Regions from separate parts of the Mesorhizobium sp. CO1-1-8 genome, predicted to be linked through region 3. Evidence: predicted binding sites of a transcription regulator. Region 3 holds the regulator's gene; each other region holds the start of a gene.
The links. The regulator PhoB, encoded in region 3, activates phosphate uptake and scavenging genes when phosphate is short. The targets are predictions, from matches to a motif close to TGTCATNNANCTGTCAT.
Positions count from the first base shown of each region.

Region 1: the regulator PhoB is predicted to act here: its motif matches at 1,834-1,850, upstream of LB558_RS30790 (acid phosphatase).
Region 2: the regulator PhoB is predicted to act here: its motif matches at 2,404-2,420, upstream of ugpB (sn-glycerol-3-phosphate ABC transporter substrate-binding protein UgpB).

Region 1 covers NZ_JAIUGZ010000025.1:9,026-13,212, forward strand. The annotation lists gene LB558_RS30785 (alpha-hydroxy acid oxidase) at 1-917, opposite strand, end outside; gene LB558_RS30790 (acid phosphatase) at 1,094-1,789, opposite strand; gene LB558_RS30795 (cytochrome c1) at 1,917-2,789, opposite strand; gene LB558_RS30800 (cytochrome b) at 2,818-4,119, opposite strand; gene petA (ubiquinol-cytochrome c reductase iron-sulfur subunit) at 4,136-4,187, opposite strand, start outside.
Region 2 covers NZ_JAIUGZ010000008.1:224,199-228,385, reverse strand. The annotation lists gene ugpA (sn-glycerol-3-phosphate ABC transporter permease UgpA) at 1-871, opposite strand, end outside; gene ugpB (sn-glycerol-3-phosphate ABC transporter substrate-binding protein UgpB) at 1,030-2,340, opposite strand; gene LB558_RS18215 (EAL domain-containing protein) at 2,704-4,187, shown strand, end outside.
Region 3 covers NZ_JAIUGZ010000008.1:69,270-73,456, reverse strand. The annotation lists gene LB558_RS17455 (AraC family transcriptional regulator) at 1-417, shown strand, start outside; gene LB558_RS17450 (outer membrane protein) at 970-1,644, shown strand; gene phoB (phosphate regulon transcriptional regulator PhoB) at 1,879-2,568, opposite strand; gene phoU (phosphate signaling complex protein PhoU) at 2,585-3,292, opposite strand; gene pstB (phosphate ABC transporter ATP-binding protein PstB) at 3,319-4,137, opposite strand; gene pstA (phosphate ABC transporter permease PstA) at 4,155-4,187, opposite strand, start outside.

The sequences.
Region 1 (4,187 bases), on a different contig from region 3:
ACGTCGATCCTGTCGCCAACGGCATCGACGATCTCGGCAAGCTGGTCGAACGCCGCCCGCGAGCCATCAAGCTGCCGGCCGCCATGGTTCGACAGTACGATGCCGCTGCAGCCGATGTCGACGGCGCGTCTTGCATCCTCCACCGACATGACGCCCTTGAGGCAGAATGGACCCGCCCAAAGCTTGACCATCTCGGCGACGTCGTCCCACGTCATCGACGGGTCGAGCATCTCGGTGAAGTAGCGGCTGATCGACATCGTGCCGCCGCCCATGTCGACGTGCTCGTCGAGTTGCGGCAGCTTGAACCCCTCATGCGTGAAATAGTTGATCGCCCATGCCGGCTTGAGCGCGAACTGTGCCATTCCGGCGAGATTGAGCTTGAAGGGAATGGCAAAGCCGGTGCGTTTATCGCGTTCGCGGTTTCCTCCGGTGATGCTGTCGACGGTCAGCATCATCACCTCGACGCCGACCGCCTTTGCCCGCTGCATCATCGCCCGATTAAGACCGCGATCCCGATGGAAATAGAACTGGTAGACCTGCGGGCTGCTGCTGATGCTGCGCGCCTCCTCGAGGCTGACGGTGCCAAGCGAGGAGACGCCGAACATGGTGCCGTATTTGGCGGCGGCCTTGGCGACCGCGCGCTCGCCCTGATGGTGGAACAAGCGCTGCAAGGCGGTCGGCGAGCAATAGAACGGCATCGCCAGCTTCTGGCCCATGACCGTCACCGACATGTCGACCTCGCTCACCCCGCGCAGCACGTTGGGAACCAGGTCGCAGGTCTCGAAGCTTTCGGTGTTGCGGCGATAGGTGACCTCATCGTCGGCCGCGCCGTCGATGTAATTGAAGATCGGCCCGGGCAGCCGCTGCTGCGCCATGCGGCGGAAATCGGAAAAATTGTGACAGTCGCTGAGCCGCATCATCGAATTCCAAAGGCCGTGGCGGGACAGGTTTCCCCGCCACCGTTCGATGCGTCGAATATCAAGCTGATGCCGCTATGCCAACGGACTAATTACCGAACCTCCGCTCAAGCACTGCCTAAACGAGAAGGGAGCGCCTGAGGCGCCCCTTCCCGTCTAAATTCGACTGAAGAAGATTACATGCCGAGATCGGAGCGAAGCTCGGCCCGGGCCACTTCATACTCGGCCTTGAAGTCGTCCCGGTTGAGCAGGACTGCGGCAATCACGCTGCCGGAAATCTTGCCCATCTCGACGTCGGACGCGTAGTGGATGCCGCCGACTTCACGATTGTGGGCGTATTCAGCCGCACGCGCCATGATCTCGGCGCGCTTTTCCGGGACCATGTCGGACAGGATGATGCCCATCATGGTGCCGACGGTGGCGTGTCCGGACGGCCAGGAACCGGAGCTCGACAGCTTGACCGCCGGCTTGACGAGGTCGCTGAGCTGGTGCGGGCGCGGGCGCTTCCAGACATCCTTGGCCGGATCGACGACGGCGCCTTCGGTGGCCACGACGCGATCGAAGAAGGCGCTGAATTTCGGCAGCGTTTCCTTGTTGAATTTCGGCCCCATGACGTTGGCAAAGCGCCAGACATTCTCCTCGGCGTCGGCGACGGCGCTGGCGACCATCTCTGGGGTCCGCGTGACCTGCAGCGTCAGCACTTCGCCGAGTTCGGCCTTGGTCTGCGCCGAATCATTTGCCGGCGGCGGCGGCAGGATCATCGTCAGGTCGACGTCCTTGTTGGTGACGAAGGGCTGGGCGTCTTCCGCTTGCGCGGCCGAGCCGACGATGAGCAGCAACAGGCCTGCCGCGAGCGATGCGTATCTTTTCATGGGTGCGATCCTTTGATGAGAGCAGCACAGGATCGCCGGATGCGGTGACGGCCATGTGACACGACAGGCCTCCGGAAATGCAAAAGGGCGCCTCTCGGCGCCCTTTTCGATCACTTGATTGTGTGGCTCAATGCGCCACGCCTTCCCACACCTTGCGCTTGGTGAGATAGACCAGCGCGCCGAACAAAAGCAGGAACACCAGAACGCGAAAACCGGTCTTCTTGCGGTCTTCCATATGCGGCTCGGCCGCCCACGCCAGGAAGGCGGAGACGTCGCGGGAATACTGGTCGACGGTCTGCGGCGCGCCGTCATCATAGGTCACCTGGCCGTCGGAGAGCGGCTTGGGCATTTTCAGCGACACGCCGGACATGAAGTACGGATTGTAGTGGGTGCCTTCCGGGATCACCATGCCGGCCGGCGGCGTCTGGTCGTAGCCGGTCAGCAGCGAGTGTATATAGTCGGGGCCGCCCGCATCGTACTGGGTGAAGATATCGAAGACGAACTGCGGAAAGCCGCGTTCGACACCGCGTGCCTTGGCCAGCAGTGACATGTCGGGCGGAGCAGCACCGCCATTGGAGGCAGCGGCGGCTTCCTCATTGGCAAAGGGCGGCGGGAAGTGGTCGGACGGCTTGCCGGGACGGTCGAACATGTCGCCGGCATCGTTGGGGCCGTCGTGGATCGTGTACTCGGCCGACAGCGTCTTGATCTGCGCATCGGAATAGCCGAGGTCCGACAACGTGCGGAACGCCACCAGATTCATCGAATGGCAGGCCGAGCAGACTTCCTTGTAGACCTTGAGGCCGCGCTGCAGCTGCGCTTTGTCGTAAGTGCCGAATGGGCCGGTAAAACTCCAGTCCATTTCCTTCGGCTCGTCGATCGGGAAATGCGTCGGATTGGCCACATTGTGTGCCTCTTCGGCGGCGATCGCCCGAGTGCCCGCGGCCCCAGCGGCGACGGCCACAAGGCCGATCAGCGCCAGCGAGGTGAGAATCTTTTTCATGCCAAATCCCCTTAGATTCTCTACCCGCTCAGCCTTTGGTTTCCGGAGCCGCCGTAGCGCCCGCCGGATGTCCGCTGCCGCCCTTGTTCTTCTCGAGCACCGCCTCGGTGATCGAGTTCGGCAGCCGTCGCGGCGTCTCGATCAGTCCGAGCACCGGCAGCGCGATCAGGAAGAAGGCGAAGTAGAACAATGTCGCCATCTGCGCCATGAACACATAGCTGCCTTCGGCCGGCTGCGAGCCCAGCCAGCCAAGCAGGATGGCATCGGCCACGAACAGCCAGAAGAACAGCTTGTACCAGGGCCGGTAAACCGCCGAGCGCACCTTCGAAGTGTCGAGCCACGGCACCAGGAACAACATGACGATGGCGCCGAACATGCATAGCACGCCGCCGAGCTTGGAGTTGATCGGCCCGACATTGAAGGTGATGGCGCGCAGGATCGCGTAGAACGGCAGGAAGTACCATTCGGGCACGATGTGGGCCGGCGTCTTCAGCGGGTTGGCGACGATGTAGTTGTCGGGATGGCCGAGATAGTTCGGCAGGTAGAAGACGAAATAAGCGAAGAAGAACAGGAACACGATCATGCCGAACGCGTCCTTGATGGTCGCGTAGGGGGTGAAGGCGACGGTGTCGGTCTTCGACTTGACCTCGATGCCGGTCGGGTTCGACTGGCCGACGACATGCAGCGCCCAGATGTGCAAAACGACGACGCCGGCAATCATGAACGGCAACAGATAGTGCAGCGCAAAGAAACGGTTGAGCGTCGGGTTGTCGACGGCAAAGCCGCCGAGCAGCAGCTGCTGGATCCAGTCGCCGACCAGCGGAATGGCGCTGAAGAAGCCGGTGATGACGGTGGCGCCCCAGAAGCTCATCTGGCCCCATGGCAGCACGTAACCCATGAAGCCGGTCGCCATCATCAGGAGATAGATGATGCAGCCAAGGATCCACAACAGCTCGCGCGGCGCCTTGTAGGAGCCGTAATAGAGGCCACGGAAGATGTGGATGTAGACGGCGACGAAGAAGAACGAGGCGCCGTTCGAATGCATGTAGCGCAGCAGCCAGCCCGAATTCACGTCGCGCATGATCTTCTCGACCGACCCGAAGGCCAGATTGGTGTCGGCCGTGTAATGCATGGCCAGCACGATGCCGGTCAGGATCTGCGCCACCAGCATGATCGAAAGGATGCCGCCAAAGGTCCATGCATAGTTGAGGTTGCGCGGCACCGGATAGGCAACGAAGCTGTCATAGACCAGCCGCGGCAGCGGCATGCGGGCGTCGAACCAGCGTCCGAGACCGGTTTTGGGCGTATAGGTCGAGTGTCCCTCGCTCATCGAAATATCCCCTGCCTCAACCGATAAGGATCTTGGTATCGGAAATGAACTTGAATACCGGAACCGCC
Region 2 (4,187 bases), 150 kb from region 3:
GCGAGATGACGATGATCATCAGGATGACCGACTGCGCCGCCGAGTCACCGAGGATCAGATTGACGAAGCCGTCATTGTAGACCTTGTAGACCAGTGTCTCAGTCGTCTTGCCCGGACCGCCCCCGGTGACGGCATGGACGATGCCGAACGTGTCGAACAGGGCATAGACGGTGTTGACGACCAGCAGGAAGAAGGTCGTCGGCGCAAGCAGCGGGAAGACGATGGTCCAGAATCGCTTGGTCTCGCCGGCGCCGTCCATGGCCGCCGCCTCGATCAAGGCTTTCGGTACCGCCTGCAGGCCGGCGACGAAGAACAGGAAATTGTAGCTGATCTGCTTCCAGGCAGCGGCGGACACCAGCAGGATCATGGCGTGGGTGCCGTTGAGCAGTGGATCCCAGGCGATGCCGAAACTCCTCAGCATGTAGGCCAGCGACCCGATCGACGGGTTGAAGAGGAACAGCCACAGCATACCGGCAATCGCCGGCGCCACCGCGTAGGGCCAGATCAAGAGCGTGCGGTAAAGACCTTTGCCGCGCACCACCTTCTCCGCCATGACCGCAAGCAGCAGCGCCACGCACATGGCGACGATAGCGGTCGCAAGGGAAAACACCACCGTGACCTTGATCGAGTTTAGGTAGGCCGGATCGGCAAGCACTTTCCTGAAATTGGCGAACCAGACGAACTTGGTCCTCAGCCCGAACGGATCCTGCCTGAGCATGGATTGGTAGAACGCCTGACCGGCCGGCCAGTAGAAAAAAACGAGCGTGATGGCCAGTTGCGGCGCCACCAGCAGGTAGGGAAGGACCTTGTTGGGAAACACGACGCGAGGGGTCACGGAGCCACTCCGAGGTGATGAGGCGGGCGGCACCATGCGGCACCCCTCTCCGCCAAGATGGCTTTGATGAGCGTTTCGGATTCGGCATCATCGACCATTGGCGAAATCGCAAGGCACGGCAAAACTCCCCTCGCCGAGGGGAGATGCCTGGCAGGACAGGTGGGTACGCCGTAGAGCAAGGACCTGCGCTCGCTCTAATTCCCCAGCGCTTCCTTGATTGCGGCATTGCCACGCGTAACCGCATTGTCGAGCGCCTGCTGCGCGGTTTGCTGGCCGGCGAGCATCTTCTCGAACTCCTCGTTCTGGATATCGCGCACCTGCGGCAGGTTCGGCAGACGTACGCCCTTCGAATTGTCGGTCGGCGCCTTACCCGTCATCTGCAGGATCGGTGTCTCGCGACCGATGTTCTTGTCATAGAAACCGGATTTCTTGGTCGCTTCATAAGCCGCCAGCGTTACCGGCAGATAACCCGACTTCTGGTGCAGGTATTCCTGCACGTCGGTCTTCGACAAGTAGGCGAAGAAGGCCGCGACGCCCTTGTATTCCTCGTCGGATTTGTCTGCGAAAACCCACAGGCTGGCGCCGCCCGGCGTCGTGTTCTGCGGCGCGCCCTTGGCGTCGCTGTCATAGGGCAATTGGCCGATGCCGTAATTCATGCCGGACTTGACGATATCGCCAAGTCCGCCGGAGGATTCAGTCATGATCCCGCATTCGCCCGCAAGGAAGATCTGCTTGGCTTCGGAGGTGCGGCCGCCATATTTGAAGGTGCCGTCCTTGGCGAGGTCTGCGAGCGCCTGGAAATGGTTGACGAAAATCGGCGCATTGATCTTGAGCTCGACATCGCCGCCGGCCAGACCGTTCTGCTGGGTGGCCCATGACACGTCATTCCACGCCGCGAAATTCTCCAGATGGATCCAGGTCAGCCAGGTCGAGGTGTAGCCGCAAGCGGCGGCGCCGCTCGCCTTGATCTTCTTGGCATCTTCCCACACCTCATTCCAGGTCTTGGGTGGGCTGTCGACGTCGAGGCCAGCCTTCTTGAAGATATCCTTGTTGTAATAAAGGATCGGCGAGGAGGAGTTGTAGGGGAAGGAGAGCATGGTGCCGTCCGGCTTCGAATAATAGCCGACTATGCCTGGCAGATACTGGCTCTTGTCGAAGGTCATTCCTGCGCTGGTCAACACATCGGCTGCCGGCTTGATTGCGCCTTCGGCTGCCATCATCACGCCCGTGCCGACGTCGAACACCTGGATAATGTCTGGGGCCTGGCCCGCGCGGTAGGCGGCAATGCCGGCATTCAGCGTCTCGGGATACGTGCCTTTGAACACCGGAACGAGCTCATAGTCGCTCTGGCTGGCATTGAAATCTTTGGAGATCTTGTCGACAACTTCAGCATTGGCGCCGGTCATGGCGTGCCACCAGCTGATCTGCGTGACAGCAAAAGCGGAGGTTGAGGAAAGCAGCATAAAGGTGGCGGCAACACCGGCCGCGAAGCCGAAGGACTTCATGTTTCATCTCCCGTTTGTCATTGGCGAAAGGGGGCACTCCCGCGAAGGCAATATGTGTCGCTCATGACAATCAGACAACGGTTTTGTTGCAGATCGACGAACTTCACCCTTTACCTCACGCAACGCTCGCCTCCGCTTGGAGGCACGGAAAGCGATGCGGTTAGCCGGCTTGGCGGGACAACAAGCGCGCCAGGAACCACCGTCGGGACTGCCAAACTGACTTTCGGCGTGTCAGCCCCGATTGCAGCCGCTGCAACCCGAAGAGACACGTCAGAGTTGCATGCGACTTTATCGATCCCTCAACGGCAAAGCGCTACTCAATCCTGCTGCCCTGTTTATTTCCAATAGATCAGGTGAAATAAAATGCTGACGGTCTACAATTGTATCGTCAACGAGCACGATCTGAGACTGGTCGCACTCGCCGCGCTGATCTGCGGAATTTCCTGCTTCTCTGCCGTCAACCTGCTTCATCACATAAGCCGCTCCACAGATCGGAACCGGCTTGCCTGGCTGATGATCGCGGCCACTTCGACCGGTTTCGGCATCTGGGCAACGCACTTCATCGCCATGCTCGCATTCACACCGGGCATACCCAGTGCCTATGATCCCGCACTCTCCGCGCTTTCGCTCGCTGCTTCGGTCACTTTGACGGCAGCCGGCATGTGGATCGCCACCTTGCGGGACGAGTTCGATTATCATCTCGTCGGCGGCGCCGTGCTGGGCGGCGGTATCGCGGCGATGCACTACATCGGCATGGCGGCGTTCGAGGTCCAGGGCCGCATCGAGTGGAACCTGTTGCTTGTCGCCGTTTCCCTGCTGGCTGGCGTGACGCTCGCGGCGCTGGCGCTGCGTGTCGTGCAGCGCCGCCCCTCCTTGAAGGCGACATCCGGCGGCGCGGTGCTGCTGACGCTGGCGATCTGCACCTTGCATTTCATCGGTATGGGTGCCGTCTCGATCTTCCCCGATCCCTCGATCGTCATATCCGAATACACGATCGAGCCGACCTCGCAGGCTTTCGCGGCCGCCGCCGCCACACTCGTGATCCTGGTTCTGTCGGCATCGGCGCTGTGGATCGATTTGCGCTTCCGTCGCCAGAAGCTCGAGGTCGACCGCATGCACGGCCTGGCCAATGCCGCCGTGGAGGGGCTGATCGTCTGCGACGGCAACCGCATCATCAGTGCCAATGACAGCATTGCGACACTGACGGGCATCGCAACAGCGACGCTGAACGGAATGCAGCTTGGCGATCTCTTCGGATCCGACATGTCCGGCTTCGGCGAACAGCCGCAGGAGGCCGAATTGAGCGGCCGCGATGGCACGAGCATTCCCGTCGAGTTGATCGCCAGGAGCATTGACTACTGTGGCAAACCGCACAACGTAGTCGCGGTTCGCGACATTCGCGAGCGCAAGAAGGCGGAACAGGAGATCCTGCGGCTTGCCCATTTCGATCCATTGACCGGACTGGCCAATCGCCGCAGCTTTTCCGGCCGGCTGGAGATGGAAATTGCTGCGATGGGCCGGACCAGGAAAGGCGGCCAGCTCGCGCTTCTGCTGCTTGATCTCGACCGGTTCAAGGAGGTCAACGACCTGTATGGGCACGGCGCTGGCGACGCCATGCTGCAGAAGGTTGCGCACTGCGTTACCGGCATCCTTCGCCAAGGACAGATGGTGGCGCGACTGGGCGGCGATGAGTTCGCCATCATTGCCCCGAACCTGACGGACCCGTTGGAGGCAGGCCGTATCGCCGACGCGGTGCTGACCGCCATGCGCGAGGAAAACCGGCTTTCTGTCGGCGGCGGCCTGGTGTCGGCCAGCATCGGCATTGCGCTTTATCCATCGGATGCCGA
Region 3 (4,187 bases):
CGTTTCCTCTTCCAACGTGCATCGTCGACCGCACGACAAAAACTGTCCGATCCCGACTTCGGCCCGAATGAGCTGGCGGCGGTCCTGGGAGTTTCCCGATCGAACCTGTTCCGTTTGTTCGAGCCGCATGGTGGCGTACAACGCTGGATGCTCGCTGAACGGCTAAGAGTGAGCTTGCAGAGCATTCTACGATCAGCGCCAGATCACAAGATAGCGGCCATTGCCCGTAACCACGGGTTTCGCAGCGAGGCGCACTTCAGCCGCGCCTTCCAGAAGCGATATCAGATCAGCCCGAGTTCTGTCCGCGCTCTCGCCAAGGATTCAATGCGGATGGCAACGTATGAGACCTTGCTGAAACAGGGCAACGGAAACGGAGGAGCGGTCGTCGAAGGCTGGCTCGCCTCCGTCCGCGCCTGAGTCCGTTGCGCAGGGCGTTCCGCTCGGCAATCAGCAAGGATTGGTTCTGGCTATGGCTGGCGGTGAGCTGCGAAGCCGACCTCGAAACAAGAAGAAGCGAAGGTGATCCCGCACCTTGATTGTGCGTCTCATCTTGGTGACCGAGCGTCCCAATGTGCCCGCCAACCTCGCCCGGGACAGTGACAGCACAATCGACTTCGCGGACAGATATTTCAAGGTGTGAGCTGAAGCACTGCCGGCCACGAAGGCCGGCCAGACATGCTTCCAGTAATGCGCAATGGAGCGCACACCGCAAAGGGCACCCAACATGTCAGGCGAGGCAATTCAGATGCAGCAGATTGGTGAAGCGGACAAGCCGGGCCACCCGAATTCATCGCATCTGGGACGGGCAATCAGCAAGGCATGGGCGCGCCTTACATTAACCGGCTTACCATCGCGTCGTACCCCACGGCCAGACGGCCTGGAAGCATTCGACATGCTCGGCGGCTGGAAAGGCACGGATGCCAAGAGGCATAACAATAGCTAGTGGCGCTGGCCGGGCGGGTACTTCTTATGCGCATCTTTGCAATCTCGGCGGGCTTGGTCCTATCAGCGGGGTTCTGGCCCGCCCATGCAGCCTCTCCGGATATGCCGGCGGCTCCCCCGATCGGTTTCAACTGGACAGGCGGATATGGTGGCGTCCTGGCAGGATATGCTTGGGGAGACGGCCGCTTCACCGGGGATGACGATCATGCCAATCCCAAGCCTGCCGGTCTCATGGGAGGTTTGTATGTCGGTGCGAACCACCAATTCGGCAACAACGTCGTCTTGGGCATCGATGCCGACATAGCCTGGAGTGGGGCTGACGATGATGCTCTCGTATACAATTCGGCGGGGGTTCCCTGGCCTGCCGACTACCCCGTAGTCCAGGAGATAAGTCGGACTGGTGCGATCCGCGCGCGCCTCGGATACGCAACCGACCGGTGGCTGCCCTATATTGCCGGTGGTGTCGCCTTCGCCGACGTAAATCAAAGGCTCGTCGGAGCCGATGACGATTTCGACACGACTTATACCGGCTGGACGCTCGGCGTCGGCACGGAATACGCCTTTACCGACAACATGATCCTCCGGGCTGAGTACCGCCATGCCGATTTTGGATCCAAGACATTCGACCTGCAGGATGCACCTCCATTGGACATCGAACTCAAGACCCATGAGGTTCGCATCGGCATCGCCTACAAATTCTGATCGGCACCTGTCCGAAGTTGCGTTGGGCTTCCCGGCCATCGCAGGACCTGACCGTGAGCTGTTGCCCAGAGCAATTCTAGGAAAAGCGAGAAACGGCTTTCCCTCCGGAGTTGCATCAAAACAAAGAGATAGGGCGGCTCTGCGTTTCCGTGAAACGATGATGAAACGCTCAGGTGAGAACCCTTCACAAAGGAGTTCTCACCTGGTCCCGATGATGTCGGGGCGGAATTAGCTCTAATCCTCGCGGATCGCGTATCCGGCCCCACGGATCGTGCGGATGACGTCCGGCATGCGGCCATTGTTGACCGCCTTGCGCAGCCGGCCGACATGCACATCGACTGTGCGCTCGTCGATGTAGATCGTCTCGCCCCAGACATTGTCGAGCAGCTGGCTGCGCGAGAACACGCGGCCTGGATGGCGCATCATGAATTCAAGCAGGCGGAATTCCGTCGGCCCGAGCCGGATCTCGCTCTTCTTGCGATAGACACGATGCGACTCGCGATCGAGCACGATGTCGCCGACCTTGAGCACGCTGGACAGCACTTCCGGCTTGGCCCGGCGCAGCAGCGCCTTGACCCTGGCCATGAATTCCGGCGTCGAGAAAGGCTTGACCAGATAATCGTCGGCACCGGTCGACAGGCCGCGCACGCGGTCGCTTTCCTCGCCTCGCGCGGTCAGCATGATGATCGGCAGCCGCTCGGTCTCGGGACGCATTCGCAGGCGCCGGCAGAGTTCGATGCCGGAAACCGCCGGCACCATCCAGTCGAGCACCAGAAGGTCGGGAACGTTCTCCTGCAGCCGGATTTCGGCCTCGTCGCCGCGCGTCACCACCTCGACCTGGTAACCTTCGGATTCAAGATTGTAGCGGAGCAGCACGCCTAGCGGCTCCTCATCCTCCACCACCATGATGCGTGGTGCGATCATCGGCTGGTCACCCCTGTCATGCCGCTGGCGAGGACATTGCCGTCTCGTCCTGCTTCGGACGATTGGCTGGCAACTGCGTGCCGGTCAAAACATAATAGGCATTCTCGGCGATGTTGGTCACGTGATCGCCTATCCGCTCGAGGTTCTTGGCGCAGAACAACAGGTGCGTGCACGCCGTGATATTGCGGGGATCTTCCATCATGTAGGTCAACAGCTCGCGGAACACCGAGGTGTATTTGACGTCGATGCGTTCGTCATTGTTTCTGAGCGTGGCAAGCGCTGCCGGGTCAGCGGCGGCATACTCGTCGACGACCCCCTGCACCTGGATCAGCACCAGCTGCGCCATCCCGTCGATCGAATGCGACAGGTCGTGCGGCGTGACGCTCAGCCCGACAGTGCCGACTCGCTTGGCGATGTTCTTGGCAAGATCACCGATGCGTTCGAGGTCGCCGGCCATGCGGATCGAACCGACCACCGCACGCAGGTCGTTGGCCATTGGCTGGCGCTTGGCGATCAGCGTGATGGCGCGATCGTCCAGCTCGCGCTGGCGTGCATCCATGATGGCGTCGTCGGAAACCACCCGCTGCGCCAGCGCATTGTCCGAATTGAGCAAAGCCCTGGTCGAGCCACTGACCATCGAGCGGGCGAGATCGCCCATGTCGCGGATCAGCTGGCTAATCTGCTCCAGATCCTCATCGAAAGATGCGACGGTATGTTCACCCATGATCTTCGTCCCTCATATGCCTGAGCTCAGCCGAACCGGCCGGTGATGTAGTCCTGGGTGCGTTTGTCGTCGGGGGTGGTGAACATCTTGTCGGTGGCGCCCTCCTCGACCAGATAGCCTAGATGGAACATCGCGGTGCGCTGCGACACGCGCGCCGCCTGCTGCATCGAATGGGTGACGATGACGATCGTATAGTTCTGACGCAGTTCGTCGATCAGTTCCTCAACGCGAGCGGTGGCGATCGGGTCGAGTGCCGAACACGGTTCGTCCATCAGGATCACCTCGGGTGACACGGCGATGGCGCGTGCAATGCACAGACGCTGCTGCTGGCCACCGGAAAGACCCGTGCCAGGTTCCTGCAAACGGTCCTTGACCTCGTTCCAGATTGCCGCCTTCTTCAAGCTCGACTCGACGATCTGATCCATGTCGGCTTTGCGCTTGGCCAATCCATGGATGCGCGGACCATAGGCGACGTTCTCGTAGATCGACTTTGGGAACGGATTGGGTTTCTGGAACACCATGCCGACGCGCGCCCTGAGTTCGACGACATCGATGTTCTTGTCGTAGATGTCTTCTTCGTCGAGGGTTATCTTGCCGGTTACCCGTGCCGAATCGATGGTGTCGTTCATGCGGTTGAGGCAGCGCAGGAAGGTGGACTTGCCGCAGCCGGAGGGGCCGATCAGCGCCGTCACCTGATTCAGGCGGACGTCGAGATTGACATCGAACAGCGCCTGCTTCTCGCCGTAGAACACGCCGACCTTGTCGCCGCGCATTTTGATCACTTCGTTCGACTTCATCTTGTCGCCCACTGCGTTTTCAAGAGACTGTTCGGTCATGATGTTCATACCAAGATGCCTTTTTTCTACCAGCGCCGCTCGAACCGACGCCGAAGCAC